One region of the Enterococcus sp. AAFC-DPL-5182 genome, then DNA from elsewhere that is predicted to be linked to it. Evidence: riboswitches for the same ligand, from Rfam matches in the RefSeq annotation. Region 1 holds a riboswitch; each other region holds the start of a gene.

Region 1 (7,823 bases):
GCGCCTTTAGTGATCATTTGCGTTTTTCCAGAAGTATCTTCGATTACAACACTCATCCGACGACGTTTAAAATCAAAGGGAATTTCGTCTACTTTACGATACTCAGAAGGATCAATCGACAGTTCTGATTTTGCTGCATCAATGATGGCAACGTCCATTAAATTTTTAAGTCCTGTTTGATAATAACTATTGAAAAAAGCATGACGTAATACACGACTATCTTCTTTCCCATCACAGTCTAAATGATATTCTAGGATAATTTTGTCTTGGGTAAGTGTCCCAGTCTTATCGGTACATAAAATATCGATCGCACCGAAATTTTGAATCGCATTTAAATTCTTTATGATAGTTCCTTTTTTCGCCATACTTGAAGCACCTTTTACAAGATTGGTCGTGACGATCATTGGCAACATTTCCGGCGTTAAACCAACTGCAACTGATAAACCAAAAAGAAAAGCTTCAAACCAATCGCCTTTTGTTAAACCATTGATCAAAAATACTGCAGGTGCCATCACTAACATAAACCGAATCAATAACCATGACGTTTTGCTAATCCCCACTTCAAAATTTGTTTGAGGATTTTTGTCAGAAACATCTTGCGCTACTTTACCGAAAAGCGTACCATCTCCCACTGAGACTACGATTCCTTCCGCGCTACCACTAATGACATTGCTACCCATAAATACGATATTTTCATACTCTGTTTCAACATTGTTTACCTTTAATTTATAGTCTGCTCTTTTTTCTACTGGATAACTCTCACCCGTCATGGCAGATTGAGAAACAAATAAATCTTTAGTTTTCGTTAGTCGTATATCCGCCGGAATCATATCCCCAGCAGATAATTTTACGATATCACCGCAAACAATTTCTTCTATCGGAAGCTCAACTGTCTTCTTCCTACGAACAACAGTTGCAGTAACCTTTACCAAATTATTCAATTTTTCTGCCGCTTGATTTGATTTAACCGATTGAATCAAGGTCATTGTTCCACTGATCAAGACCATTGCTAAAATGATCAAAACACCGACAAGATCACGATCAGCAGGTGCTGCAATCACATAATCAGTAATAAATGAAATGATCGCTAATGTAAGTAATACAATCGTAAAAGGGGTAAAGTACGCTTTGATCACTTCAAGAAACAATGGTGTTTTCTTTCCATGTGTAATAATATTTTCCCCATATTCTTCTCTAGATAGAACAGCTTGTTGATGGGTGAGGCCTCCTTTTGAAGACTTGAAATACGTTATGATATTTTCTATTGAGTTTCTTGCAAAATACTCATAAGATTGATTACTCTTTTTCGTTACTAATACTCTTTTCTCCATTTGTTTCTCCTTCTTTCTAAAGCTCTGATCAATAAAATAATGAACAACTGGCAATAAACAACCACTAATTCAATTTTACTGATTTTGTATTTTTTTAAGGAACGGACTAATGGAAAAAGAGGTGTTGTCATCGGAGGAAACTACTTAACTCTACTAGAAACAAATAGACAATAGTATCCTCATGTTTTTAACAACAGGTTTCTTTTTGCATAAGTCCTTGATCATCTGACTACTGTCATCCATTTGTTTCCATCTCCTTTAGCGTTATATGTTTGATAATTCCAAGTGTTCCAATTCTTTTTTTAGTATAAATTCTTTTTTTAAATTTTTTCAAAGTCACTTGTCCATCTGAATAGGCATGCCCCACACTTTGATAGCCAAAATGATCATAAAAACCCCAAGCTTGCTTACGACCAGTTAAAACTACAGTTTGAAAAGCCATAAGTTCTGCAATTTTTTCAGCAAATTGAAGTAATTTTTTTCCAATGCCGAATCCTTGATAGTCTTCGTTGATGGCCACTTGTTTGATTTGTGCTATTGTTTGGCTCTTTTTTGAAAGAAGTAAGGTTCCTACAACAATCCCATCGATCATCGCTGCTACATGGGTATCCTTTTCTTCATTTAAAGGTAGATCCTTGATCCATTCTTTACCAGCACTTGTTTTTAGCAACTTGTTTCTTAAGTCTATTCCTGCCCAATATTCTTCACTGTTCCAATTTACGATTTTCACCATCACTGTTTTACCATGTTGATTCCTCCGTTCTTTTAATTGTTTAGTTGATTGATTTCAATAACTTCTGAAAACTGAGATAATTCTGAAGTGATCGCATTTACCGCAAGTGTCCCATTTCTTATTGCTTCGATTTCCAAAAATAGTCGTATTTTTTTTCCTGCTAGATCAGTACATGAGAACTTAGTGAAGGTTAAACAATATTTATCTAACAACTGAATAATCTCTGTTCTAAGCATGACCTCACTAGTATTGCTTGCAATAACAGAAAGATAATGGATCGATTCTGTTTGTTCCTCTTCTTTTTGCACGGTATAGTCATCTATTTTGAAAGATAAATTTCTTAGCAAAATATTGACTAGCATTAGAGCAACTGCACAAATAACTCCTTCAATCACAAATCCAGCTCCAATCATGCTGCCAACAGCTGCTGAACACCATAAGGTTGCTGCTGTATTGATACCAGTCACACTAAATCCTTCTCTTAAAATCACTCCTCCAGCAAGAAATCCAATTCCACTGACTACTTGGGCTGCTATTCGAGTCGGACTACTATCGTCTTGGATCAAAGTAGACAATGAAACAAATTGGCAAGCACCAAATGTGACTAAGGTCATCGTTCTCATCCCAGCTAATTTTTTTCGCCATTGCCTTTCTGCACCGATGATCATTCCTGCAAAAATACTTGCGATAATATTGATTAAAAATTCATAGGTTTGCCCCTTTCTTAGATTTGAGGTTAGGTGGAAACTTTTTTCGAGACGAAAACTACATCTCTTTCGCCGTTCTCTAAGTACTGTTCATCATCTGCTCTGGCCTTTAATTCTTTAAGCCCTAACTCTTTGACAGTGATGAGATTGAAACGTGGTGGAGTGATTCAGTATTAAGGTTACTTCTCTCTCTTCGTTCGCCAAGTACTGTTCATCATCTACTCTGTCCTTTGGCCAGTCGTAGTGATTCACAGCAAAAAACCTTCCGCCAAAACTCAGCGGAAGGTCATAAATAAGCGCACAAAAAAAAGCCTGCATGATCTAGTCGTTGAGTTTTGGCACTATACAACGTAAAAAGCAGAGCTTTTAGCTACCTTATGAAAAGCCTTGTAATCGACAATCCCTGTTCTACCCATTGGCATCTCTCGATGTTTTTGGGCAGTAGCCTGTGTTTGTATAGGAGCCTCACCTAACAAATCTATTTAATTATCTTACAGGTGACACTATACCATCCTTATAAAACAACTGTCAACATTTTTTTATTTATTTCAAAAAAATATTTCTAATTTAAGAATAAAAAAACAAACTACCGACGTTACAAAAGAGAACGTCGGTCAACTTATACTTGTTAAATTTTTTCAACTTTGATGACTGCATTTCCAGCTACTTGAGGTGGGATCGACATCGTCATTGCAGGTAATCCAACTAATGTAAATTGAATTTTATCTCCTTTTTTCAACTCATTGCTTGTGATTCCATCCGCGAATTGATCTTTTGATACATTCAGAATAACACCATCATTTTTCATCATACCAATAATTTTTTTAGGATCTTCGATTGCCTCAACTTCCTTTAAAACTAGACGGGTCGAGTGGTCTACAGTTTCATTTTCTTTTGCGTCCTCACCTAAAACTGCTGTAAATATTGATTTTGCTTGTTCATTGTCATTTGATGTTTCATCCGTAGCTTTATTTTGCTTACTACTCATAGCTGTCTCTTCACTTCCCTTTGGCGAATTTTGCTTATTTTTTGCACATGCACCTAAAGAAACCAACGTTAAAATTGTTAGTATTGTTAGTACTCTTTTCTTCATAAGGATCTCCTCCAATACTGATACTTTATTATAAGATATGCTACTACTTTCAGTCCATTACCATCCTCCCCTTAAAAAAGAAAAAAAGCAGGGAGGAAACTCTAAGAGTCACATCCCTGCCTTATATCAGCGGGCGCAAAAGCACCTCAACCATTTCTACGATCATTACCTGACATTGTTATCTCTTGCGCTAAATAACGAATACGTTCCATGATTCGACGGGCCTTCAACGGCTCTTGTTCACCACGTTGCGTCACAGATAAATGTTTTTCTAGGTCTTTTAAATCAAGGTTTGAAGAAAAAAATGTCACTAATTGTTCTTGCATTCGATATTGTAAAATAACGCTTAGCACGTCATCTCGAATCCAAGAAGTCATTGATTCTGCACCAAGGTCATCGATCATTAAAACAGGTGATTTTTTGACTGCATCCAATTTAGGACCGACCATATCTTTACCGATTGCCTGTTTCATTTCGACTGTAAAAGTTGGAAAATGAACAATTGTTGTAACAAAACCACGTTCGGCTAAGCTGTTAGCAATTGCACCTAGCAAAAAGGATTTACCAACCCCAAAGGTTCCTTGTAAATAAAGCCCTTTGTGAAATTCTTTTGGATTTGACGTATACTCGTTTAAAAATTTCATTGTTTCTGCCATCGCTTGAGCACGCCCTTGCGATGCTGTATCAAATCTACTTAAGCTTGCTTCTCGTACATCTTTTGGCATATCCATTGCACGAACTCTTTTACGAATCTCGTCTTCTTTTTGCTTAGCGATCAGCGCTTCTGTCGGCACGTAGGTGACATCAATATAATGGAAATTTAAGGTTAGTTTAGGTTCGTATCCAGGGGCGATCATTGTTGGGTCATTCAACTGATACTTGCGTTTTTCTTGAACAAATTCATATAATTTTGAATAACTCTTCCGAATATCATCATCTGTTAATCGGTCACGATTTTCCTGAATAAACGTTTGGACATCTGTATCTTTCAATACAACCTCAACTAGCTCATTGTATCGCTCATTCATATCTCTGCTTTGAATGATTTTTGACATTTCTTTCCCTACATCTTCCATTAATTGCCACCTCCTTTACTCAAGAAATCTTGAATTTCTTTATCTAGCCTTGCTTGTTCCTCTTTTGATAATTTTTGTTCTTCTACTGGGTTTTCTACCCAATCTGGTAACGTCTCTTGACGAATCGGCCGATTATTTTGACCATAACGTTGTCTTGTTTGTTTTTGTTCCTTGCCTTTTTTAGCGATTTCACGTACATGTTCAATGGCCTTTTCTGGTGAGAAAATACCACTTTGCGCCCATTCATTGGCAATTCGATTCACGTAATCAGCTTTCAGTGTAGGCTGTTTTTGGATATTGTAGACGTAATTGATTAAAACATTGATCACACTGTTAGGCAATCCAGATTTACTCACTAAATATTTGACTAGCGAACGTTCTTGGGGCGTTGTGTACCCACCGCGTTCGTTTTTTAAAGCTTCCAAATAATTTAGAGGGAAATTTTTTTCACTATCCATGATCATTTGAATATCTTGTGTCGAAAAACCGTTCATTTTTAATGAATTATAACGGTACGTTTGTTGATCTTCAGCAGATAAATCAACAGAATCATTTTTTTGAAACTCACTAGTTTTTTGTTTTTTATCTGGGTCATAAGTTCGATAGACCGCTCTTTCAAAGTCTTTGATATCAATCTTGCTTGTATAATAGTCAAATGATTTAGAGCAAAAATCGATCATATCCAATTCAGTGATTCCAAATAAATTGTGAAAAACAAAGACTTCTTCTTTGAATCCATTACTATTATCCGGCAGCTTAATTCCTAATTTTTCGATTCCTTGAAGAAAGTACGACCAGTCAAAACTTTCATTAACTGCACTTACTGTTTGTGCAGGGCGTGGATCGATAAAAGATTGCTCCATTCTGCTTAACTGTTCACTATGAGATAGAATTTGCTCCTCTTTGAAAACATAAGCATCTTTAAATCCAACTGAAACTTCCGCATAACCAGTTAAGTTTACAAATGTTGGTTGAAACCGTTCAAATAATTTGTCTAATTTTCTTTGTCCCACACTATTCAAAAGTGTCAACGACAGAACTTCATCTTTAAAAAAACGTTCAGCAGTTTCAGGGTGATTTAAACGATACATGAAATGCACACCTAACTCAGAATCGTTTTTTGCAAAAGTCGACAACAGTCCAATCCCTTCTAGCTTTTTTCGGGCTGTTTCGATTTGTTTTATACTCATATCCATCATCGTAATCAAATCAGCATGAAAAAGTGATTCACTAGTACCTTTCCCTTCCACTTCCGATAAAAGTGTCAAATATAAACTGAACGCTTCGGCACCAATAATCGGTTGATATAAAAGCGTCAATATCGTTTGTTCTTGATTGGATAATGGATAAGGTACGGCTACTTGAAAAATACTTTTAGGATGGACTTCTTTCCAACTGTCTTTCAAAGAAAGACCTCCTTATTCATTGGTTGTATCTGAATTTGAAGATTTTGCTTTATCCACGATACCTTGCAGTTCTTTTAAGAAGACACTCATATCTTTAAATTGACGATATACACTAGCGAATCGAATATACGCAATTTCATCTAAATTGACTAAATCTTCCATAACATACTCACCAACTAAAGTAGTTGAAACTTCATTTTCACCCAAACTACGAACACGGTTTTCAACATTATCAACGATTTGTTCCATTTGTTCCATGGCCACTGGACGTTTTTCCGCAGACCGAATCAACCCACGTAAAATTTTCTCTCTATTAAATTCTTCCCGATCACCATTTTTCTTGATAACAAGTAGCGGAGCTGCTTCGATTCGCTCGAATGTTGTAAATCGGTAATTACAATTTTCGCATTCTCTACGACGACGAATTGCACGCCCATCATCTGCTTGACGGCTATCAATTACACGGGAATTATTATGATGACATCTTGGACAACGCATAATATTCACCTCATTTTATCTTATGCTATCTATTTATAAAGTTTCGTTTTAATTTACTCTCCATATTATAACATGAAATGCTTCAGAAACCAGACATTAACTGTTACTTCTTAACCATTTTTTTTAGTTTATTCAGATTTCATTTAATAACAATTTTCTAGATTCAAAAAATAACTGAGTAAGATAACAGGCTAAATGTCTTGTCTTGCTCAACTACTCTCTTGTTAAAGTTCTGTTTTGTCTCTCATTCCACACTCCATATTCTTCTGAGCCATATAGCTCCAAACTCGATTTAGAGATAATAGAACGATTGCCTATGAACTATAAAATAGAAAGTAAAGAAACACAATCCATTTATCTCGATTTGCTAAATCGTTTCTGGGAATAGCAAGATATGACAAGGAATAAACGGACTCAATGTTAATGGAGCCTATAAAATAAACGAAAAATCGTTCATTATAAAAATTAGTCAATATACATAGTTATGATTGATTTAAACTCGGTTGAATTTTTTTCAATTAGTTAAATTAACCATTCTTTAATCGCATCACCCCTAATCTTTACCTCATGACTTATCATACTTATCAGACCAACATATTCACCTAAATTAACGCTACTTCTTTTTTCTTTCTATTCTCCATTCCCTTTTTGTTTTTTACATTTCTGTTGTTCAAAAAAGAGAATACAGATTTCAAGATATCGATTATGTTTACCGACACAATATCGTTATTTTAAATTAGATTTTACAAACAGCTTCAAAGTAGGTTGAAATTTATCAAAAACAAAAAAGATGTATAATCAGCAGTTATACATCCTAAACTTTTTTCAATTCATCGTAAAATTTAAATTTCCGAAAAAACAATTATGCATCTTTGTTATACTATAAGAAATTATTTTCTAATACCCAGTCCTTCACTATTTTTTCTGTTTCTTGAATGCTTTTTTGATTATCAAATATTATATCAGCTTTTTCTTTTTT
Region 2 (7,823 bases), 690 kb from region 1:
TTTTCTGACTAGAGTAATTCTTGATATTTTCTTATATATATTTTCTTGATCACTGTTACTAAGAGTAAATACGCAATGATTGTTGGAATCAAGTAAAAAAAGTAATTTCCTGGAAGTGGTGCAAAACCAATACTTGCTCCTAAATTCGTAAACGGCAAAATTGTTCCAATTAAAATTCCAACTGAAGTGACGAGCGTCAAGATGCCTGAAGCTCTACTTTGAAGGAATGGTATTTTTGGCGTTCTCAATATATGAAGTACCAACATTTGTGACCATAAAGACTCAATAAACCAACCTGCATGGAAAATAGCGATAAATAAGAGTTTCTGATCGGCTGCTAATGAGAAAAATCCACCGCCTAAGATAGTTGGACAAATAATAAAATACATAAATAGATAAGTAACGATATCAAAAACAGAACTTGTCGGTCCAAACCATTTCATGAATGAACCAATTGATTTGGCTTCCCACTTCTTAGGCTTTTCGACATACTCTTTATCCACGTTATCCCACGGAACCGACATGCAAGATGTATCGTAAATCAAATTCAAAAATAGTGATTGAATCGGCGCAACTGGTAAAAATGGTAAAAAAATACTCGCAGGAATAACAGAAAATACATTCCCGAAATTTGAACTTGCTGTCATTTTGATATACTTCATTGTATTACTAAAGACTTTGCGTCCAGAAATAATCCCCTGTTCTAAAACCATTAAGTCTTTTTGCAGCAAAATCACATCAGCCGATTCTTTTGCAATATCAACTGCCGTATCTACAGAAATTCCAACATCAGAGACTTTCATAGCTCCTGCGTCATTGATTCCATCCCCCATGAAGCCAACTGTTTGTTCATTTTTCTTCAACGCTTTAACAATTTTTGTTTTTTGATCAGGTGTTACTTTTGTAAAAATAGTATATTTATTGACCATCTGTTCTAGTTCTGATTCAGATAATTTAGAAATTGCTGAACCATCGATCATTTTTTCAGTCCCCAGACCAACTTCTTTACAAACTGAACGTGTTACTAATTCATTATCACCTGTTAGAATTTTTACAGAAACTCCGTTACTTTTTAATGCTTGAATAGCAGCAGCAGCCGTTTCTTTAGGAGGATCTAGAAAAGCGAGATACCCTTGTAAAATCAGTTCCTGTTCATCTGCAACAGAATAGTCATCTAATTGATTGTTGACTTTTTTATCTGCGATCGCTAAGACTCTCAGACCATCTTCATTTAATTCCTTCACTGTTTTCAATACTTGTTTTTTTATTTTTGGTGTGATCGGAACAACATCTCCAGCCTGATTGATATGAGAGCATGCTTGTAGCATTTCTTCAACTGCTCCTTTAGTAATCAAAAAGCTTTGATTCGATCTTCTATTTTTAATAACAACACTCATTCTTCTACGATTAAAGTCGAAAGGAATTTCATCAATTTTAAAATAATCTTCTTCATCGATAGATAACTCTTTCGATGATGCTTCAATAATTGCCTTATCGATTAAATTACGCAGACCAGTTTGGAAATAACTATTTAAAAAAGCAGAACGCAATACTTCCCGATCTTCTTGGCATGAGGTATTGTAATGATATTCTAAAATGACCTTGTCTTGTGTCAGGGTGCCAGTTTTATCCGTACATAAAATATCCATGGCACCAAAATTTTGAATCGCGTTGACGTTTTTCATGATCGTTCCTTCTTTTGCCATATCCCTAGAACCTTTGACCAAATTAGTCGTAACGATCATTGGCAGCATTTCTGGTGTAAGCCCTACAGCCGTTGCAATAGCAAACATTAAGGCTTCACCCCAATCGCCTTTTGTGATTCCGTTGATCAAAAATACTGCTGGCGTAATCACCATCATAAAACGAATCAATAACCATGTCGTTTTGTTTACACCTAATTCAAAGCTTGTTTTTTTCTCATCATCTGCAACATCTTGTGCAATTTTTCCAAAGAGTGTATTATCCCCAACCCGAACAGCTACACCAACACCACTGCCGCTAACGACATTGCTGCCTAAAAACAATAAATTATCAAAATCTGTTTGGTTATTATTATTTGTAGAAGTAACATTTTTGACTTTTTTTTCAACTGGAAAACTTTCTCCTGTCATCGCTGATTGTGAAACGAATAAGTCCTTCGCATGAATCAACCGCAAATCTGCAGGAATCATGTCTCCTGCTGCAAGATTAACTAAGTCACCACAAACAACTTCGTCCACAGGTATTTCCATTTCTTTATTTTCTCTGGTAACAGTCGCTGTGATCTGAATCATATTTTGTAATTTACTGACTGCATTACTTGATTTCACTGATTGAACTAAAGTCATAGTGCCGCTTAACAAAACCATGACCACCATAATCAAAACCCCAGTAATGTCTTTCTCACTTGGTTCAGCATACACATATTCAGTAAAAAACGAGATAGTTGCTAGTATCATCAATACAACAGTAAATGGTGTGACATAGGATTTTATCACAGTATAAATAAAGGACTTTTTTTTATTATCTGTAATTTTATTTATACCGAATTTTTCTTTTGAGTGTTGAACTTCTCGGGCTTTCAAGCCATCCCACGAAGAGGAAAAGCTTTCTAAAACTTTATCGATAGATAAATTCGCTATCTTTTGATAAGCTTTTTCATGGATCATGTTCTTCATTTCTTTTTGCATCTAGATTATCCTCTTTTCTTTTAGTTGATCTCTGGCTTATCGAACTATCTTCTGGCACCGTCACCACATCCTTTCCACACAAAAAAGCGCACTGAAAACTCAGCCCGCTTTGCCGTGAGTCTCCATAATCGTTGAGTTTTGGCACTATACAACGTAAAAAGCCCAAGCTTTTAGCTACCTTAAGAAAAGCCTTAATTCGACAGTTCCTGTTCTACCCATTGGCGTCTCTCGACATTTTTGGGCAGTAGCCTGTGTTTGTATAGGAGCCTCGCCTAACAAGAAGAATTACACTGTTATTCTAATGAATTATGCCTTACATTTATAGACAAAAAAAACGATACCTGTATAACTTTTTTTGAATGTAATTTTTTCGCCATCTTCCTTTTTAAATCATTTATAAAAAAGAATACTTCTATGACAAAAAAGAAATAGTTTATTCAGTTCATTTTATTTACTATATTTGTATAAACGAATCTCCCAAGTTCGTTTATGTAACATCCATACTCCTTTTTACAAAGTAAGCTCTGATGGATCCCACTTCGGCTTTCCCCCGTAGTGGGATTTATATTTCCAAAGTTCATTGTTCAAATTTCATAAAAAAGAATAGCACTATAAATAAAACAGAATGGCTCTATTGGCCAAAGAAAATTATACTAAACTAAGAAACAACCTATTCACTAATTGTTCACTATTCCCTATCAGTAAGCTAATACTGATAAAAGTCCTTTTAATTGGTCGGCTATTACCAATTAAAAGGGCTCTTTTCCTTTATAGAAAACAGTCATTATTTCAAAATAAAAAAATACTATTAATTTTTTGTATATTTTTTGAAAAAAATGACTATTTCATCTCAAATTATTTTATCTTGAAGAGAACCAGCATTTATTTTCAACAGAGTAAAGGAGATGAGCAAATGAAATTAAAACAATTAGACTATTTTTTAGCATTATGCAAAAACAAAAGCTTTACAAAAACATCAGAGGAATTAGGTATTTCTCAGCCTTATTTAAGCACACATATTCGAGAATTAGAGCAGGAGCTAAACGCCCAACTGATAACGAGAGATTACGGCAATAACACCTTAACGCCTGAGGGTCTTGTTTTAAAAAAAAGAGGGGAGAAAATTTTTCAAGAATTTGAAATGGCTGTCACAGAAATCAATTTACTTGTCCATACTGGAGAAACAGCAACCATCAAAATCGGAACAAATTTAGCTGACACTGACTATTTGATTGCAAAAATGCTAACAGACTTTCACCGAAAATATCCATTAGCCTCTATTGATTATGGCTATTACGACAACCTTGAAATAGCTCTGGAAAATAAAGAAATCGATATAGCAGTCGGTATTCTATCAGAAGAGAATTCTAAAATAGCAAGTAGTTTGATTTTTTCAGAATCTTACGTTGTTTTCATTAGCAAAAAAAATCAACTATCTTATCTAAACGAATTGTCAGTAGAGCATTTACTGCAAACCCCTTTAATAAATTATTCAAAACAAATCTATGAAAAGAACATAATTAAAACTTGGATAGAAATAAACCATCCTGAACTTAAAGATAATCAATGTTACGAACTACCTTCAACAATCTCAATATTGAATTTAGTCGATCAAGACTTTGGCGTGGCATTTCTTCCTTACTCATTGGCAGATTCCATTCCGAATTATTTAAGTATTACATCAGTCGAGATCATTGATGGACCTTTCAGAAATATTTCTATTGGTTATCATTCAGACCTACCTCTCTCAAAAGCACATAAAGATCTAATCGAACAACTTCAATTTATTTTTTAACAACAAATTGAAAGGAGAAAAGAACATGGAATTAACCCATTTAAACTACTTTTTAACACTCTGCGAACAAAAACAATTCACTAGAGCCAGCAATCATCTCGGCATTTCACAAGCCGCATTAAGTAAGCAAATAAAAAATCTTGAAGATGAAATCGGGGCAGCGCTATTTTTTAGAGCTAAAGAAGAATGTCAACTCACCCCCGCTGGAAAAATACTAGAAAGTCATTGTTGGCGTATCAAACAAGAAATGTTCTATATTTGCGATGAGATCAATGACCTCTCCTTTTCAAAAGAATCTGCATTAACTACGATTAATGTTTCTCTTTTTTTAAACGATCTAGAATTCAAATTAAATGAGACTCTTTCAGCATTGTTTCAAGAATATAAATATTTGAGAATCAATACAATTATTTCAGATAATATCTTTCACTCACTCGAAACATTAGAATCGGATATTGGAATTGGCCCTTCCATAAAAAATGTACCTGATACGATAAATAAAATAGATATTTATTCAAATGAATACAAAATCATCATGCGAAAAGGCCACCCAGTTTTCGACCATGCAACAATTAGTCTAGACTTATTTGATAATTATCCTTTTGTATTCTTTAATCAAACATTTCTTGAAACGAAAACAATTTATGATTGGATGAAAAACAGTCTCCCATCAAGATCTCAAGAAATGGATATTCACGTTGATACCACTGAATTGATTCTTTACATGGTAAAAAACACCGATACTTTTTCTATCGTCCCACAATATTTACAACGTCATTTGGATGATCTAGACATCATTTCTATAAATGATGAAAGCCTCCCACTCAGAGTGATGTCGATCTATTATCTTAAAAATAAATATATTGGAAATCAACTAAAACAAGTATTATCATCTTTTATTGATACTTCTTTTTAATGAATTTCACACACTGATTCTTAAAAAAAATATGAGTGGGGATATAACTCTTTGAGTTATATCCCCACTCACATCCTTACAAACCAACTCAGTCACTACTTTTAAAAATCATTTTGTAGATTCTACATTATCCCCTGTTAAACAGTTTTTTTACTTTTTCTTTTTTACTACGGACTCTGTAGTTTTGTTGCCAACTTCTTTCGATTCCGAAGTTTTTTCGTGCTTATCTTTCTTGCTTGATTCTAGAGAACTGCTACTTTTTTCAATTCTGGAGGACGACGATCCTTCAGATTTATCATTGTTCTTTTCCGCATTTTTACCGCATCCTACTAGAGCAACTGAGCAAAATAAGATTGTTGTTCCTAAAATAATTTTTTTCATGGATTTTATCCTCCTAAAAAATAGTAAGCAATTATTTTTGCTTATCGTCCATTATGACAGAATAAAAAACATGAACCATCCTAAAATTTTTATGAATCTATTCCTTTACAAAAAGGCTTAAATACTCCTTAGTCATAGTCCGTTGTTAAATTATTTATCCCTAATGCCTCCATCTTTTTAAATTCATTTTGAGGCACTCCCCATAAATTAACAGACAATCCTTTACTTTGAGCTTTAGCAATTAAGTCTGGCCTATTCACTACACTATCATATTTGATATCTAGACCAGCTTTCCCACCTAAACTACTCGTTTGAGTAATCATTTGTTCATCTAAAGTTTTAGCTAACAATTGAACCTGAGTGTCTGGAAGACGTTTTTTCATTTCCACTAAATTTGGATAATCAAACGAAATGATCACCGCTGTATTAGACATACCATAGGAAGTAATTAAATTTGCAAGATGATCATAATCGCTCGGTTCAAGATTCTTTGCCTTAACTTCAATAAAAGGAATACTCTGTTTATTATTCATGATCGTTAGAAACTCTTCTAGTGTCGGAACAATTAATTGTTCTTGGGAATAATTTTCTTTATTTGATCCTTGATCGATGCGTAAGGCTTTTATCTGAGCTAATGTCAAATCACTGATTTTCCCTTTACCATTTGTCATTCGGTCAACTGTTCTATCATGCATGATCACCCACTGTTTATCCTTTGTTAGCCAAATATCCGTTTCAATTCCCCAACTATCAGATTGTTGGAAGGACGGGATAGAGTTTTCGGGCGCTGCTTTATGATTTCCACGATGAGCTACATAACGTATATCATCCATCATTTCACTAATTTCAATATTCTCAGCGGAAATATAGCCTTCAGTCGTTCGATAAACTTTTTTTTCAGAATTAAAGACGATCCCTTTCACATAAGCCATACTGTTTGCTGGTAATTGTTTAGCTGTTTTAGACAAGTTTCTATTTTGAAACAACGTTGTTTCTTGCATGATTCGGATACGAACTGGCCGCCTCAACTCAATCTCTGCAGTGCCAGCCTCACACTCAGCCTTTAATCCATTCATTGCAATTAGTTGGGTGCTCGCATGGTACAGGCCATTATTAAAAGCGAAATCTTCGTAATCAACATGAACTTTATAGGTATTATCAGGTTGAAGGGTCCCCTCATATACTTTTTTATCACTTTGATCCTCTTTTGACCACACGGGAACTAGTACTTTTTCAATATCAGCAGTGCTTTTAGTTTGAATATTTACGTCAAACTGCCCTTTTCCAACGTTAGCATTATCCACTGCAGCTTCAATGCTAGGCTGTTCAACTACAAACTCACCAAAGTCCACTAATTCAGTTTTTCCATTTTCTTTCGTAATCAACAGTTTAATCTGATAACGTCCCGCTTCTTGATGATTCTTAACCAGAATATCTGTTTCCCATGTACTACTTTCTGGATGATATTTCGCTGGATAGATTTGTAAATCGTTTGGTCCATTTTCTTCACCAAACGTTGGAAATTCAACTTTTTCAATATGTTTCACACTTGACAGATTTACGCTTGCTTTGTAAACAGTTTGTTTATTGTCCATATCCCACAAACGAAAAACAGGTAGCGTTGCTGGTTGTTTGACTTGCTCATCTTGCGGCCATGGATCGATCAATGGCTCAGTAAATTCAGAATTCACTCGACTTCCTTCCAATAAGGGCTCATCAACTTGGTGAAAATCAACATCTGATACCTCTAAATCTACTTGGGAAACTTGATACCCATCATAGGATGGAGTAGCGTTATCCTGATAATCGAGGTTGTAATAATACCAAAATAAAAAAGCGATTCCGCCCAAAATCAAGAGTATAAATAACGTCGGAAGTCTAAACAGTTTCCTTTTCTTCTTTTCACGTTTCTTTTTTTCCATGTAATGCCCCTTATCGTTAATGACTTCTCCTTTAGTAGTGCAATTATAGTATATCAATTTACTTTGATCCGATGTAGAAAAATTTGTTTTTATATAAACTTTTATATTATTTTTCCTACTTCAAATTTCCACTTCAC
Region 3 (7,823 bases), 660 kb from region 1:
ACTTTCTTTTTCATAAATAATTTTACCGAAAATTGTTTCACTACCAGAAAATAAAGAGCTTTTTTGCTGAACATGAGCAACCGAAATAGGCTGGTCATGAAATAATCCTTCTGCTTCCGTCAATCCTGTACTCGCTATATAATAGTCCACAAGTTTTGTCCCGATCGTTCGAATTGAGCCGACAAATGGCGTAGTTGCTTCTACAAGGTTTTGAGCAACAACTAGTCCCGTTCTTACGGCATTGTTCACTAATGGGATGTAAATTGATTCATTAGATAAACTGTAAGGCACTTGAATACAATCACCGATCGCAAAAATATCTGCTTGGGACGTTTGCAAATACTCATTCACAAAAACGGTCTGATCCGTGTGTGTTCTGATGTGTTCATCTAAATAAGCTAAGTCAGGGCGAACATTCATCGCAAAAATGGCACTATCACATATTAATTCAGACTTTTTTGTTTCGATCAAAAGACCTTCGTCCGTATCCATGACTTTTTCTACGGTTTCATCAAAATGAAACACAACACCACGAGCAACCATTTCAGCTTGTACTGGTCGAATCATTTCTTCATCGAAATACTTAAAGAGCAAATAATCCATTCGCTCAAACAGATGTACTTCTTTGCCTTTTTTTAGCAACGTATCTGCTGCTTCTCCGCCAATTTGACCACCGCCGATCAGTGCTACTTTATTACTATTTTCTAAGTGGTTGATCGCATCCAACACCCCTGGTAAAAATTTATATTTTAAAACTTTTTCTGAATCACTACCGAGAATTTTCTGCGACCACTGACTTGAACCTGTTGCTAAAATCAATTTATCAAATGACATAAAAAAGTCTTCATCCTGTTTTTCATATTTGATGATATGCTGTTTTGAGTCCATGCCAACTACTTTTGCACTCATCAGCAAAGTAATCTCGTTGTCGATCAATTGTTGTTCCGAAATAAACTGAGCCGTTTCGATCGGATCGATCCTCTCATTAAAATAAAGATTGATACCTCCCGATAAGTAGCCGATGGTTTGTTGTTTCTCGATTAAATGGATTTCAGCTGTGGGATATTTTTTTCTGATCGCTAAAGCAGCTGATACTCCAGCAAATGAAGCACCGATGATTACGACTTTCACAGTAAAACCTTCTTTCTAAGTAAACCGTTTTCCTAAAGAATAGCATACCCCTGCTCTTAACGCATAGAAATAAGCTGATATATTTCATATCAAAAAAAATCTGTCTGCTCAGTATAAAAAGAGCAGACAGATCACGTTCACTTGTATGATTCCATTTTACTTATCTTTCATAAAATCTTGAATTGCTTGAGCATTTTTTTGTTCATCAAGTTCGATCACGCTTCCTGATTCCGTATAATCATTAAAATTCCATGATCCTTCTACTGGAACTGAAAGTGATTTTAAGGGCTTCACTTTTCCAGAAAGAAAATCCTTCGCCAAATCGATCAATAAACTTGTTGGTACATTTGTATCGATTTTGCCGACCATTTTCCCAGCAACTTGAGGAAGTTCCCAGACTGGAATCAAATCTTTAGATTGCTCAACTAGCGCATCCATCACTTGCTGCTGGCGTCTGATTCGACCAAAATCGCCTTCTTCATCCATTCTAAAACGAGCATACTGCAATAAACTATTCCCATGCAAGGTTTGCTTTCCTTTCAGAATATCCACACCATCTAAGTTAATATCTTTTTCAGCATCGATCGTTACCCCTTTTGGATAAAGTTCATCAATGATGTCACTAAATTCTTTAAAGTCCATGACAACATAATAATTGATCGGTAAATCAAAGTTGGTTTTCAAGACATCTTTTGTCATTTGTGCGCCGCCATATGCATAGGCTGCATTTATTTTATCTTGCCCGCCATCAGGGAACGTTACATAGCTATCCCTCATGATTGAAATCAATTTAGGCTGTTTGGTTTTCCCATCATAGTGAGCGACCATCAACGTATCTGAGCGTCCTTGGTCTTCATCATCATCTCTAGAATCATTCCCAACGACCATGACCGTTAGCTCTTTGTCACTCGTTTGTTCATCACCCGTAAAATTTTGGTTCTTATTAGGAAGTTTTGATTCACTCTCCTCTTTGGCTGTTTGGAAGGAAATCGCCGCATAACAGCCTGCGCTTACAATCACCAGCAGAATTGATAACAGGGTAATAATCATTATTTTTACAGATTTTTTCATTGTTTATTCCTTTCTACAGCTCTATTCATTTCTTGGATAAAAGAAAAATCCCCGCACCAAGAAAACTCAGCGAAGGGATTAGATTACAAAGTTTAAATACATGACATTCGCCACTTACTTATAACTTACCATGATCTTCTCTTCGTTGAGTTTTAGCACTATATAACGTAAAAAGCATTGCTTTTAGCTACTTTGGAAAACGCCTTAATTCGACGAATTCTGTCCTACCCGTGCCTGTCTTTCGACATTTCTGAGCAGTAGCCTATGTTTATATAGGAGCCTCACCTAACAAGTATTTAATTCATTTTAAACTATAAGCGTATCGTATCACAAAGTCAAATTAAATTTTATATAAGAGACTCACTTTTACAACTATGTTATTTAATTGAAAGTACATTACATCTAAAGCTACATTAGATACCCAACATAATAAACAAATATTCCAAACTAAAAAATCTTTACATTTTCTTAAATAATAGCTATTTTCTATCAAATCGTAACTTTCCATAGACAGACAAGGGTTTATCTGTTTCAATGTTTAAAGAACCTAACATTGGGAGGATAAATATGGAAAATTTTTTAGAGAAACAACAAGAATTCTTTTTCAGCTTTTTAACAGATAGTATCGATAATTTTCTATTAGATCATTCTGATGATACCTTTTATGTATTTGCTTTAGACTGCACTATTTATGAAGAAGGTGAAATCAACCTTTACTTTAATACCGTAGACCTTTGGCAAGAAACAACCGATTATTATACAAGTAAAGGTCATACTTCATCACAGTTAGAAGAAATGAAATATAATGCTCGTGACTGGGATGAAAATCAACGTTTTGCCACTCTTCATCTATTTGACGATTGGGTGGAAGACGAACAAGATATCGAAACAGTTCTTGACTGGCTTTGTAAGCAAATAGTGCTCTTAACGGATAGTGAATCATTCGAGCGTATTCCTAAAACAGAAGATTTCAAGGTATTGGTTTACGATCATGGTGAAAATCCATCTGACTCACAAGAAAGATTTGAAAAAATCGGAATGTCTGAACTTTTTCAAATAGAATAATAAAAAAGCCTAACTTTTGGGTCTCACAACAGATTGCAAAAGCAGGCTTTTCTATTTTCTTGAAGTTTGTCTTCACCAGCTAAAAAGAAAATGCTAACTCTTCCAAATTAAAAAGTGTTACCAGAATTTCATTTACTTTCTCTGCTAATTTTTTCTCATCTCTGATCTGATCATTTGTTTCGATCTTTGTTGCCTCATTTGAATAAGTCAGAAAATCATATTCTTCTTTAAGTGTGATTTGATAATCAGCTTTTTTATATAATGTATAATCATCAATCTCATCCATTTGATATTCGCGTTTGTAACCATTTTTTAACACAATCGCATTTAGCAACGTGTTGACCGTCAAAGCTTCTAAGAGAACTGTTTCTTCATCTAATTTCAATGTATAATTTTCATCTTCAATAATGCCGCAAGCATTACAGCCTCCATCTAATAAGTTGACCGTTCTAGTGATTATCGCTTTTTTCATCTGTACAACTCCTTCCTTCTATTTCTAAACACATTATATCAAAATCAAAACGCTAATGAGACACTATTTTTCCTAAAAAAAATCATTACACACAAATAAGGCTTTTTTTAAATAAAATAAATAGTAAATGACGATAATAACAAATATATTTTAAACATTATGAGAAATTACTCATATATATTTACTTTATATTTACTTTAGATAATAATATAGACAAGCTACTGTTCATAAAACAGTAGCAAAAAAGAGGAGGTATTTTTTATGAAATTTTTTAAAGGTATGATGGTTGCAGGTTTAGCAATCAGTTTATGTTCTGCTAGTTTAGCAACAGTATCAAGCTCAGCAGATGCTGCAACAGTGGTGGAGTCAAATTACAATAAGACAGTTACTTTATTTAATAAAGCGGACATCTTAGCGTACACAGGTTTATCATTAACTAGTTCAAATGTATCATCTGTTTATAATGAATTAGTTAAAGCAAGTACATGGGAAGCTGCAGGTTATAGTTCATCACAAGCAGCTGTGATTGCAAGAGATTTTGGTAGAAACTATTACAAATCAGTAAACCTATTGCAAAAAATGACTTATCAAAATGATTTACATCTTAAAGTTATTTTAATCACTAAAGGCTATGTAAAAGCAGAATTTGGTTTACAATCATACTATGTTCCAGAAGCGCCAGTTACTCCAGAAAAACCTGAAGAACCTGAAGTTCCTGAAACTCCTGAAGTACCAGAAACGCCCGTTACTCCTGAAAAACCAGAAACACCTGCTGAACAATCTGATTTGAAAAAATTAGAAATTCAAATTAAGTATACTACTGGACAACAAATTCAATTACAATATCAAGTGAATTCTAACGGCACGATCAAAGCTCAATACCAAGATAAATCAAACAAAGTTCAACTACAAGGTAGTGCAGCTGAAGAAAAAATCGAAGGAATCATCGCTGGCTTAGACTTGAAAAATGGTAGTGAAAAAGAAATTACTTCACACATTTTAAACAAATTGGGTCGTGGTTCAAGCTACAAACAATTCCAATATCAAGCTCAATTTAACGACAATAAACAAGTTAAATTTAAACTTAAATAAGCAATAGAATAATCAATCATCAAAATTAAAAGACCTCTTTTCTATGTTGTAGAAAAGAGGTCTTTTAGTCACTTAATCTGTTTCTTTTTCCGCCACAAAATGTATGACTGAATCAATACTAGTAAAACCAATAAAATAATTAGTAAAATCAACCAAAACGGTACTTTACTTTCCACCTTAGGTCCCTTGTTTTCTTCATTGATCTGTTTTGCCTGTTCTCTTGTAATCTCAAACTCATTTTCAAATGTCCATTTTTTACCATCTTGCATAATCTGAGTATTACTGATATATTTTCCAGCTGCTAGTTGTCTTTTGATTGGTACAGGGAAATCCATTACAGAATCAGGTGCCATTTCTAGCCCCTCTTTTTCTAATTTGATCAGAGGAGCTTTATCTCCTTTTTTTTGGATAATAAATTTTAGATCCATTTTTTTTGAGATTGCTGCATTTTTATTCCGAATAGAATGGATCACAGATATTTTCTTACCTTGTTTTGATTTCGCTACCTTTACTGAATCCATTTCATAATCTGGTAAAATCGTGACATCCGTTTCATTCAGCACAACCCCAACAACATAATGAAATCTTTGTTGGATGGTCACATCTTCATTTTTTGTTTCACCCTCAGATAGATTTTTGGTAAAACGTAATCCACCCACTATAACACCATCATATTTCTCTTTTGGTATCTTCAAATGAAAGCGAGCAATTTTCGTTTCATACGGCTGTAAAGAAATAGTTGTTTCTAGTACTTTAACCAAAGATTCAAAAGGATATTTCAAGCTTTTATCTTTGACTCCTTTTACCGTATAATCGATCATCCCTTCTTCTGTTGTCGTAGCATTTATTGCGTTGATCGACACTGAGATCGGCGTATCTTCTGGATTCACTAGCTTGACTTGTAATTCTTGTTCCTCTTCCGGCTGCATTTTTAAATCAAAATAAGATTTATTGAAATCGATTTGATTCTGGGGAATCACAGCTTGTACATAAAAACTATTTGTTTCATTACTCTTTTCCTGCGCTAAAATGGTCTTCGCATTGAATAAACCAAATAAAAAAATAAGTCCGACTGAAAATAAGATCTTGATGCCCTTTAACCTATAGCAACTATACATATAAATCACACCCTTCAATTTAATCAAAAAAAGAGGGCGGAATATACTAATGCTCATTCCACTCTCTTTAAATCACTGTTTGATGTTATGGTGCATCGGCTAATGTCCAGTCGATTGTAGAAGTGTGTTTTCCAAGAGTTGCCATTGCGGCTGGTACATCAAGTGTTACACCTTTACTTTGGGCGTCCGGCCAAGTAAAAGACCATGTCCCTGCCCCAGCACCTGCTGCGGCAGTTGCAAATGGTGACGCAGTTGAAGCGCCACTTGTTAATTTGATTGTATTAACAGGTGTTGGTGCATCAGCATCACTATTCGTTTCAGCTTGGGTATTTTTAAAATTCAAACTAGCATTTGGCAATGAAGCTGCAGCAGAACTATTTTTAAATCCATTCAATTTCCCACTAAGTTTCCAACCAGCATTTGTCCCTCTGGCATCTGAAACAACAACATTGATTGCTTCTGGATTTGTCGGAATGTACGATGCATCATTCACTGAAATCGTTTGTGACGCATAACTGATCGTAGAAACTGCTTCTAAGGTTAAAGCACCTGGGGTAAAAGTGACATCCAAATCAGTTGACTTATTAATATCAGCAGCTGACGCAGATTGTCCTAAAAATAATGTACCAAAAACAACTGATAATAATAAAACTTTTGAACTAGTAGTAACGCATCTTGAACTCTTCATTTTATACACCCTCTCTTTATTGGTGAAGCTTATATTTATTTGGCACCGACAGAAACAATCGTTCTACCGCTTGAAGCTGTTTCAGTGCCAAGTGTTGCCGTTGTATTAAAAGTAATTGATGTGCCAGCTGTTAATTGGCGACTTGAAATATCTAACGTGAACGTACCGTCTGAATTAACAGGTGATTCTTCGTACACATTACCAGGAAATCTTACTCTAACTTTAAATTGAGTTCCTTCTGGAGGATTAACGATTTTTACAGACCCTTTAATCATTGTATCTCCAACAAAAATTGGCATTACAATGGGTGTTGAAACAACATATCCTTCTAATGAAGGAATCTTGCCAACCGCAAAAACTACGCTTTCACTATTTTTACCTATGAAGGACAGTGGATGTTCTGCAATCGTAACAAGTCGAAGTGGATTGCCCTCTTTTAGATTTTTATCAGCTATAGAAATGGAGTAAGTACCGTCTTTTTCAATCGCTACTTTTCGAGATGAACCATCTAGAAATTGAACTTGGATAAATAATTCAGTCCCTGTTGGAGCATTCTTTGTGTCAACGGAACCTGTGATAAACTTACTGGCCTCATTTACAGTTTTAAATTGTGGCTTTGGCACTTGGTAGCTTTTCAATGGGTCAAGGATCACTTGCTTGATTTCAGGCTCACTGATTTTTGTTCTTTTGCCATCACTTGCTTCTACCACTACTTTTAATTGGTCATTCCCTTGAGGCTGATACTTGCCAAAAGGAATCGTAAAGCTTCCATCTTCATTGATCAATCCAGTTAGACTGGTGTCACCAGGTAACACGACCTTCGCTATAAACGTCACACCATTTGGAACTGGTTGATTTAAATCAACCTTGCCTTTAAGACTTGGCATCCCTTCTAGAATATCTGCAGTTACTGGTTTTGCAACAACATAATGTATAAAGGGATCCGCTATTACTTGCTTGATTGTTGGTTCGCCATTTTTACTATATTTACCGACAGTTGCTTCGATCACAATTTTTAATTGATCATTCCCTTTAGGCTCATAATCACCAAACGGAATCACAAACGTCCCATCTTCATTGACCGTTTCAGATAATATAGTTCCATTTGGTAATTCTGCTTTCGCTTTAAACGTTATACCTTCTGGACTCGGTTTTGCTATAACTACACTTCCGCTAAGACTAGCCA
Region 4 (7,823 bases), 710 kb from region 1:
GGCAGAACGTATGTTAGTCGAACAAGCGAACACGTCTAGAGCGAAAAGAAAAAAAGTAATCGATAAAGTAGCTGCTGTCATGATTTTACAAAATTATTTAGATGGCGCTGGCAATAAAATTTAAACTAACTTGTTAAACAACAAGTATAAGATAAAAGGAGAGCAAGACAAATGGCAGAAGAACATAACCATGATCACGATCACGAAGGGCATGAACATATTACGTTAGTTGATGAACAAGGAAACGAAACGTTATATGAGATTTTATTAACAGTTGACGGACAAGAAGAATTCGGTAAAAATTACGTACTTCTTTATCCTGCAGGTGTTCCAGAAGAAGAAGATGTTGAGTTGCAAGCTTATGCATACATCGAAAACAACGAAGGAACAGAAGGCGAATTACAACAAATCGAAACAGATGCTGAATGGGATATGATTGAAGAAGTTTTCAATACGTTCATGGCGGAAGAAGAAGAATAGAAATTTAATGAGAGCTGAATCCTCGATATAAGAGGGTTCAGCTTTTTCTTTTGTTTAGTGAATACCATCTGTTAAAAAATCAAGTGTTTTACTAGTGGATAACGGAGTTAGAATAAATTGGAAAGAAAAGGAGATAGCCGGTAATATATAATAAAACGATGAAGCAACTTTTTAAAAGCTCACTTCATCGTTTTATTTTTTAATTCAAATAAACAGTCCCTAGCTAAATCTTCTCCTTCTGATAATACATCGAAAGAATCAACCCAACCCCAATAAAATTAGCCAAATAAGCTGTACCGCCCTGACTAATAAAAGGCAAAGGAATCCCCGTTAAAGGTAGCAAACCAATATTAGACCCGATATTTTCAAGAATGTGAAACAAGAAATACATAATCACACCCGTCGTAATATACGCATAAAATTCACGTTTTGCATTTAGCGTACAGATCAGCATTTGATAAATTAGATAAAAGAATAACAGGATCAACGCACAAGTACCGACAAAACCATAAGCCTCACCAATTACAGTGAAAATCATATCAGATTCTCTAACAGGAACGTAGATTTGTAAATTCGACAGACCTTTCCCCAACATCTCTCCAGACCCAATAGCAGTCAGACCGCGAGCTTGCTGAAATGAAATTGAATCCGCATATTCAAAAGGATTGAGCCAAGCATGGATCCGATTAAACTGATATGGCTGAAAATGAAGATAGGAAAGGATTGTTTGTCCTCGCTCAGTTAAAACCAACAAAATACCACTGACGCCAATTACACCTAAAATCCCAAAACCGACTGTTAAAATCTTCCAAGAGCAACCAGAAACAAGTACCATACCAAGAAAAATAGAAATAAAAACTAAACTTGTCCCAAAATCTTTTTGATAAAACATTAAAGCAAAAACAGGGAGGCTGACAAGTGATAATTCACCTAATAAGCGAAAATCTTCTTTTAAAGTTGAAGGATTCGACGATTTTTGTCTTCTTCTCGTAACAATATAGGCCAACATCAAAATATAGCCTAATTTCATGAATTCTGATGGCTGAAAGGAAATTGGTCCTATACGAATCCAACGTTTGGTACCTGTTGCGGCTGCCATTATTGGGTCATGAAATTTTATAAGTAAACTCATTACAAATAACGATAAAGCGTAAAGGGCAGGAGTAAATTTCCATAAATATTTTATCGGAATGAACATTGTAGCAAACATTGTGACAATACCTAAAATAGTCCATAAAAGTTGTTTCCTCAATAAAGGTGCAACTGATTCAACAGAAGGGTCTGCATGGAATGCACCGTACTGAGCAATGAAACCGACTAATATCAAAAGAAAGACAGGCAAGAGAAGGGCGTAATTCACTGGTTCGTTTTTGGTATTTAACATTTTTCTCATGCCATACCTCCCTGTTGCCTAGTGGTTTCTCTAATCTCTGTAGCGCGGGCATTCAAAGCGATGCCAAGCGTAATACTCAGTATCAGTAAGCTAGATCCACCATAACTGATGAAGGGGAAGGTCAATCCAGTCATTGGAATAAAACCTAACAAACTACCTACATTTACAGCGACTTGAAGTAAAAGCAACATTCCGCAACCAATATAAAGATAAGAGTAATAAAGATTTTTTGATCTTATTGCAAGTAAGAATAAGTGAGCAACCATAAAAAATACTAAAAATAAAATCCCTAAAGAAAAAATCAAGCCCAACTCTTCGATACAAATAGCAAAAATAAAATCTGTATCAGGAGCTGGAAGGAAGCCTTTTTTCTGAATACTATTGCCTAATCCTAATCCCCAAAAACCGCCATTATGCATAGCATAGTAGGCATTTGACGTTTGAAATCCTTTACCAGTTGGATCGATAAAAGGGTTTTGCATCACTTCAAAACGTGTCACTAAATACCCGAATTTTTGTGGCATCCAATTTGTTGGAATCGACAATAAAAGAACTGTTCCTAACCGTTTTATCGCAACAAAACCAATTAAAGCTATCGACATAAACCAAGGAGAAAGTCCACTAGATAAAAACAAGACTAAAACAAGAATGAAAATCATTGATGCTCCAGCGATATTCGGCTGCAAAGCCACAAAAAACATAAAGAAAATAGCGACTAGCAGTGAGCGTTTATGATCCTTGAATCTAAATGGGACAAGTGTGTCCGTTTTAGCTAAATTGGAAGCCAAATAAAGAACGATTACTAAAGGAACTAACTCAGATGGTTGAAACAAAAGCACCCCCAAGTTTATCCAACGCTTGGCGCCGCCAACACTGGTCCCTATAAACGGTAAAGCGATAATGGATAGGAAGGTCATGGTCAAAATAAAATACATCATTTTAGGTTTACGAAGAACCGCCAAGTTAATTCGATAAACAAAACTCATACAAACGATACTAAAAAGAAAATACATGGTTTGCTTGATTGCTTTACTAGAAGTTCCAAGATCACTATCTAATAGTTGATAAGAACTTGAACTATAGACCATTAGAATGCCAATGACGCATAAGATAAAATAAGGGATCAGAATATAAAAGTCTAAATAATGCATCTTTGAGAATCTCTTCATTTGTTTCATTTTGCAGCTCCATCACTCAAGAAGCTATGAATGGCTTCTTGGTTTTGTTTCTCGTCTATTTCTAATACACTGCCTGCATCAGTGTAATCGTTAAATGACCAGCTCCCTTTAACTGGTACAGATAATGTTTCAAGACTTTTTACGTTCCCTGTTAGAAAATCTTTTGCCAAGTCTACTAGAAGGTCAGTAGGAATATTTGTATCTAAGTAACCGACAGCTTCACCAGCAATTTTTGGAAGTTGTAAGAAGGAAACGGCATCTTTAGATTGTTTTGCCAGGGCGTCCATGACCTGTTGTTGTCTTCTTACACGACCAAAGTCACCTTCTTCGTCCATTCTAAAACGAGCATACTGTAACAATGTATTACCATCCATGGTTTGTTTGCCTTTTTTGATGTCGACATTGTCTAAATTGATATCTTTTTCCGCATCGATCTCAATCCCTTTTGGATAAAGCTCATTGATCAACCGAATAAAATTATTAAAATCAGCTGAAATATAATAATTGATTGGTAATCCAAAAGAGTCATTAAGGACTTTTCTAGTTAATTCTGCTCCACCATAGGCATAAGCTGCATTGATTTTTTCTAATCCATGACCAGGTATTGATACATAAGAATCTCTCATGATTGAGACTAATTTTGGTTGTTTAGTTTCACTATTATAGTGGGCGACCATCAAAGTATCTGCGCGTCCGCCATCTTCATCATCTTCACGACCATCATCACCAATTAACATAATCGTGATTTCTTTCATATTTGTCTGTTGATCACCAGAAAAATTAGTATTTTTGCTCTTGTTCACTTGAGATTGAGCTATTTTTTTCCCGTTATGAAAATTGATTGCCGTGTAACTCCCGATTCCTGTAAAAATCAAGAGAACAAAAAGAATCATACAAATTAAAAATTTCATTCCTGTTTTCATTTTTTATTCCTCGCTAATCATTTTAATTGATCATCAAATAAAGTTTGGCTTTAGGAATTGATTTAGATGGGGGATAAAAAAGTCTATTTACTAAAAATAATGAATCACAGTAAATTCGAAATAAAAGAAGAATCTCTATACCATGTCATTATGAAGAGACATTTTCTTCTTCGATTTGTATATCCACCTCCAAAAAATTAAGAATTCTGTCAACATTATTTATCAAAACAAAAAACCTCCGCTTAGAATAACTCAGCGAAGGGGGATTGATTTCAGCACAAATAGAGCTTTTCATCATTCTCATCGTTGAGTTTTAGCACTATGAAACGTAAAAAGCAGAGCTTTTAGCTACTTTGTGAAAAGCCTTAATTCGACAATTCCTGTCCTACCCATTACTGTCTTTCGACATTTTTGAGCAGTAGCCTGTGTTTCCATAGGAGCCTCACCTAACAAGTTATTCAGATCGCTCTAAATATAGTGAATATCACTAGTAAAGTCAACTAGATAAGTATTAAGTTTTTCATAATAAGTCTAGTCCTGGATAGAGTAACGATTTTTGATCTATCGTTGAACTAGTAGGGAAACAAGCGTTGGAAAACTCGTCCATTTATACGTTTAGCCTAAATATTTTCTTTATTTTTTCTTAAACTTATATTGATATGGAGAATAAGTAAACAAGGAATATAAAAAATTGATTACAGTTTTGTTTTAGCAAACAAATCATTAAACAAATAAAAGATCGCATGCTATAATAACGAAGTGATACAGGTTGATTAACTGTACTATTGTGATGAACGATTTTGTATTTTTTTTTAATATTCACCCTTTTGTATAAGTGATTTTGAAATTATGTAACATTATTTGAAAGGTAGTGTAACAGATGGTGGGAAAAAGTAGAAATGGTGCTGAAGTGATTGTAGAAAGTTTAAAAAATCATCGTGTCGATTATGTATTTGGGATTCCAGGAGCAAAAATTGACGGTTTGTTTGATGCTTTAGTCGATGATGGACCTGAATTGATAGTAACGCGTCATGAGCAAAATGCTGCCTTTATGGCGGCAGCGGTGGGACGATTGACTGGAAATCCAGGAGTAGTAGTTGCGACAAGTGGTCCAGGTGCAAGTAATTTAGCAACTGGATTAGTTACGGCTACGGCAGAAGGTGATCCGGTATTGGCAATAGGCGGTCAAGTGAAACGTAGAGATTTACTAAAATTAACGCATCAAAGTATGAATAATGCTGCTTTATTTGAACCGATCACTAAGTACAGTGCGGAAATTCAAGATCCAGAGACTATTTCGGAAGTTCTAGCAAATGCTTACCGATTGGCAAAGTCTTCGAAAAAAGGAGCTAGTTTTATCAGTATTCCTCAAGATGTTGTCGATGGCGCAGTAAAATCCGTAGGCATCAAACCTTTGAGTGATCCAAAAATTGGTTCAGCTTCATCAGAGGATATTCAATATCTTTCAAAATTAATTCAAGCAGCAGAGTTGCCTGTATTGCTTATTGGGATGAGAGCCTCTACAGATAAAGAAGCTAAAGCGATCCGTGCAATCGTTGAGAAGACCAAAATCCCAGTTGTTGAAACGTTTCAAGCAGCGGGGGTGATTTCTAGAGAATTAGAGGACCATTTCTTTGGACGAATCGGATTATTCCGTAACCAACCAGGTGACATGTTGTTAAAACGTAGTGACTTAGTCATTGCTGTGGGATATGATCCAATTGAGTATGAGGCTAGAAATTGGAATGCTGAAGGAGAGGCAAAAATCATCGTGATCGATGATACTCCAGCTGAAATCGACCAATACTTCCAGCCCGAACGAGAGTTGATTGGGGATATTGCAGAAACATTAACAGTGCTTTTGCCTAGTATTGAAGCTAAAATAGTATCAGAGAAAGCGATCGATTATTTAAATACATTACATGAAAGATTAGTGGAACGAGATGATGTGAAAGAACGAGTAGACAATGGTTTGCTGCACCCTTTGGAGGTCATTGAAACACTGCAAAGTATTGTCACTGATGAAATGACGGTCACTGTTGACGTGGGCAGCCACTATATTTGGATGGCGCGTCATTTTAGAAGTTATCAACCACGACATTTACTTTTTAGCAATGGTATGCAAACACTAGGGGTGGCGCTGCCTTGGGCTGTTTCAGCGGCACTGGTTCGTCCAAATACACAAATAGTATCAGTTTCTGGTGATGGTGGATTCTTGTTTTCAGCTCAAGATCTTGAAACAGCTGTGCGTAAAAAGTTGAATATCATTCATTTGATTTGGAATGATGGACGTTACAACATGGTCGAATTTCAAGAACAGCTAAAATATCATAGAGTTTCTGGTGTTGATTTTGGACCGGTTGATTTTGTGAAATACGCTGAAGCATTTGGTGCAACAGGGGTAAGAGTCAAGAATGTAGAAGAGTTGAGGGCAGCTATTTTAAATGGAATCAAAACGGAAGGTCCGGTAGTTATTGATATTCCAATTGATTATCAAGACAATGAAAAACTTGGTGAAACAATTTTGCCAGATCAGTTTTATTAGAAGGGTGAGAATAATGACAAAAGAAGCAGTCTTATATCAGCACGGGACATTAGGAGCTTTAATGGCAGGCTTGATGGATGGTACTGAAACAATTGCTAATATTTTGAAAAGAGGCGATTTTGGCATTGGCACATTATCTGGTCTAGATGGCGAATTGATTATTTTAAATGGGAAAGCCTATCAAGGCCGAGAAGATGGCGCACTGATTGTGATAGATGAGCAACAGGAAACGCCGTATGCTGCCGTAACTACTTTTAAACCGATCATTACTTTTTCGGTGAACAAGATTATAACTAATTTTGATATCAATAGATTGGTCCGTGAGCATTTGAAGAGTGAAAATCTTTTTCATGCAATCAAAATTCATGGTCAGTTCAAAAAAGTCCATATTCGCGCGATGCCTAAGCAAGAAAAACCTTATAAACGTTTAGTTGAAGTGTCCAAAGAACAACCTGAATTTATTAAAGAAGATTTGGCAGGAACTGTTGTGGGCTTTTTTACACCTGAATTATTTCAAGGTGTTGCAGCGGCAGATTTTCATTTACATTTTATTGATGATGAGCAGACTTTTGGTGGACATTTAATGGATTTTGAGTTGGAGTCCGGGATAGTTGAAATTGAACCAATGGATTCCTTGTTGCAGCATTTTCCTAAAAATGATGAAACGTTTATTCACACAGCGATTGACTACGCTGATCTAGACAAAGAAATTCAAGAAGCAGAATAGCAAAACGCCTAAGACAGTATCTCAATTTGTCTTAGGCGTGTTTCTATTTAGCGGCTATTTTTTTTGCTTTTTCCGTATTTGCAAAATGAAGTTTTACGTATTTACTTAATAATTCCATTCCACCTTTAGCTAAAACTTTAGCAGCAATTTTATCGGAAACAGTTCCAGCCCCAGAAGGGACCTTCATGCCTAATTCTTTAGACTCTTTATCTAATTCTTCCAAAAAGGCCGCGCGACTAATAATTGAAGCTGCAGCAACTGCTACGTGGTATTGTTCACCTTTCGTGATAAAGTACAACTTTTCACTGACCTGATTTTGCTCACTTCGTACATATTTTCTGTAGTTTGCTTCAGGTGTAAACTGATCGATTAAAATCGCTTCGGGTTTGATTGGTGCGATCTCATTTAATAGTAAATGGATTGCTTGATTATGAAGTGCGACTTTCATATGAACAGCATTGTACTTGGGTTGAATCTGATTGTATTTTTCTGGTTCAACAATTAGTAATCTATATGGAATCAGTTCTTTGATGACTTTTGAAAGTTCTATGATTTGAGGATCGGTAAGTTCCTTCGA

What was found. Region 1 has a riboswitch for magnesium ahead of AC4BB7_RS07430 (MgtC/SapB family protein). Riboswitches for the same ligand answer to the same signal wherever they lie in the genome.
Region 2: it holds a riboswitch for magnesium, as region 1 does, so the genes downstream of both, mgtA (magnesium-translocating P-type ATPase) here and AC4BB7_RS07430 (MgtC/SapB family protein) in region 1, are expected to answer to the same signal.
Region 3: it holds a riboswitch for magnesium, as region 1 does, so the genes downstream of both, AC4BB7_RS04435 (LCP family protein) here and AC4BB7_RS07430 (MgtC/SapB family protein) in region 1, are expected to answer to the same signal.
Region 4: it holds a riboswitch for magnesium, as region 1 does, so the genes downstream of both, AC4BB7_RS10845 (LCP family protein) here and AC4BB7_RS07430 (MgtC/SapB family protein) in region 1, are expected to answer to the same signal.

Annotation. Positions count from the first base shown of each region.
Region 1 covers NZ_CM177101.1:1,612,869-1,620,691, reverse strand. The annotation lists gene mgtA (magnesium-translocating P-type ATPase) at 1-1,331, opposite strand, end outside; gene AC4BB7_RS07435 (GNAT family N-acetyltransferase) at 1,567-2,064, opposite strand; gene AC4BB7_RS07430 (MgtC/SapB family protein) at 2,097-2,744, opposite strand; M-box (ykoK) riboswitch at 3,085-3,255, opposite strand; gene AC4BB7_RS07425 (hypothetical protein) at 3,400-3,864, opposite strand; gene dnaI (primosomal protein DnaI) at 4,011-4,940, opposite strand; gene AC4BB7_RS07415 (replication initiation and membrane attachment family protein) at 4,940-6,346, opposite strand; gene nrdR (transcriptional regulator NrdR) at 6,359-6,844, opposite strand; gene coaE (dephospho-CoA kinase) at 7,725-7,823, opposite strand, start outside.
Region 2 covers NZ_CM177101.1:2,302,727-2,310,549, forward strand. The annotation lists gene mgtA (magnesium-translocating P-type ATPase) at 9-2,672, opposite strand; M-box (ykoK) riboswitch at 2,789-2,959, opposite strand; gene AC4BB7_RS10755 (LysR family transcriptional regulator) at 3,586-4,467, shown strand; gene AC4BB7_RS10760 (LysR family transcriptional regulator) at 4,493-5,383, shown strand; gene AC4BB7_RS10765 (hypothetical protein) at 5,534-5,764, opposite strand; gene AC4BB7_RS10770 (glycerophosphodiester phosphodiesterase family protein) at 5,893-7,686, opposite strand.
Region 3 covers NZ_CM177101.1:953,619-961,441, reverse strand. The annotation lists gene AC4BB7_RS04440 (FAD-dependent oxidoreductase) at 1-1,131, opposite strand, end outside; gene AC4BB7_RS04435 (LCP family protein) at 1,288-2,202, opposite strand; M-box (ykoK) riboswitch at 2,334-2,502, opposite strand; gene AC4BB7_RS04430 (hypothetical protein) at 2,770-3,267, shown strand; gene AC4BB7_RS04425 (DUF4809 family protein) at 3,347-3,739, opposite strand; gene AC4BB7_RS04420 (YusW family protein) at 4,001-4,831, shown strand; gene AC4BB7_RS04415 (WxLIP family cell surface protein) at 4,900-5,949, opposite strand; gene AC4BB7_RS04410 (WxL domain-containing protein) at 6,035-6,637, opposite strand; gene AC4BB7_RS04405 (adhesive domain-containing protein) at 6,673-7,823, opposite strand, start outside.
Region 4 covers NZ_CM177101.1:2,323,375-2,331,197, reverse strand. The annotation lists gene ruvX (Holliday junction resolvase RuvX) at 1-124, shown strand, start outside; gene AC4BB7_RS10860 (DUF1292 domain-containing protein) at 172-480, shown strand; gene AC4BB7_RS10855 (FtsW/RodA/SpoVE family cell cycle protein) at 704-1,873, opposite strand; gene AC4BB7_RS10850 (FtsW/RodA/SpoVE family cell cycle protein) at 1,870-3,051, opposite strand; gene AC4BB7_RS10845 (LCP family protein) at 3,048-3,974, opposite strand; M-box (ykoK) riboswitch at 4,266-4,435, opposite strand; gene alsS (acetolactate synthase AlsS) at 4,855-6,519, shown strand; gene budA (acetolactate decarboxylase) at 6,533-7,246, shown strand; gene rnhC (ribonuclease HIII) at 7,290-7,823, opposite strand, start outside.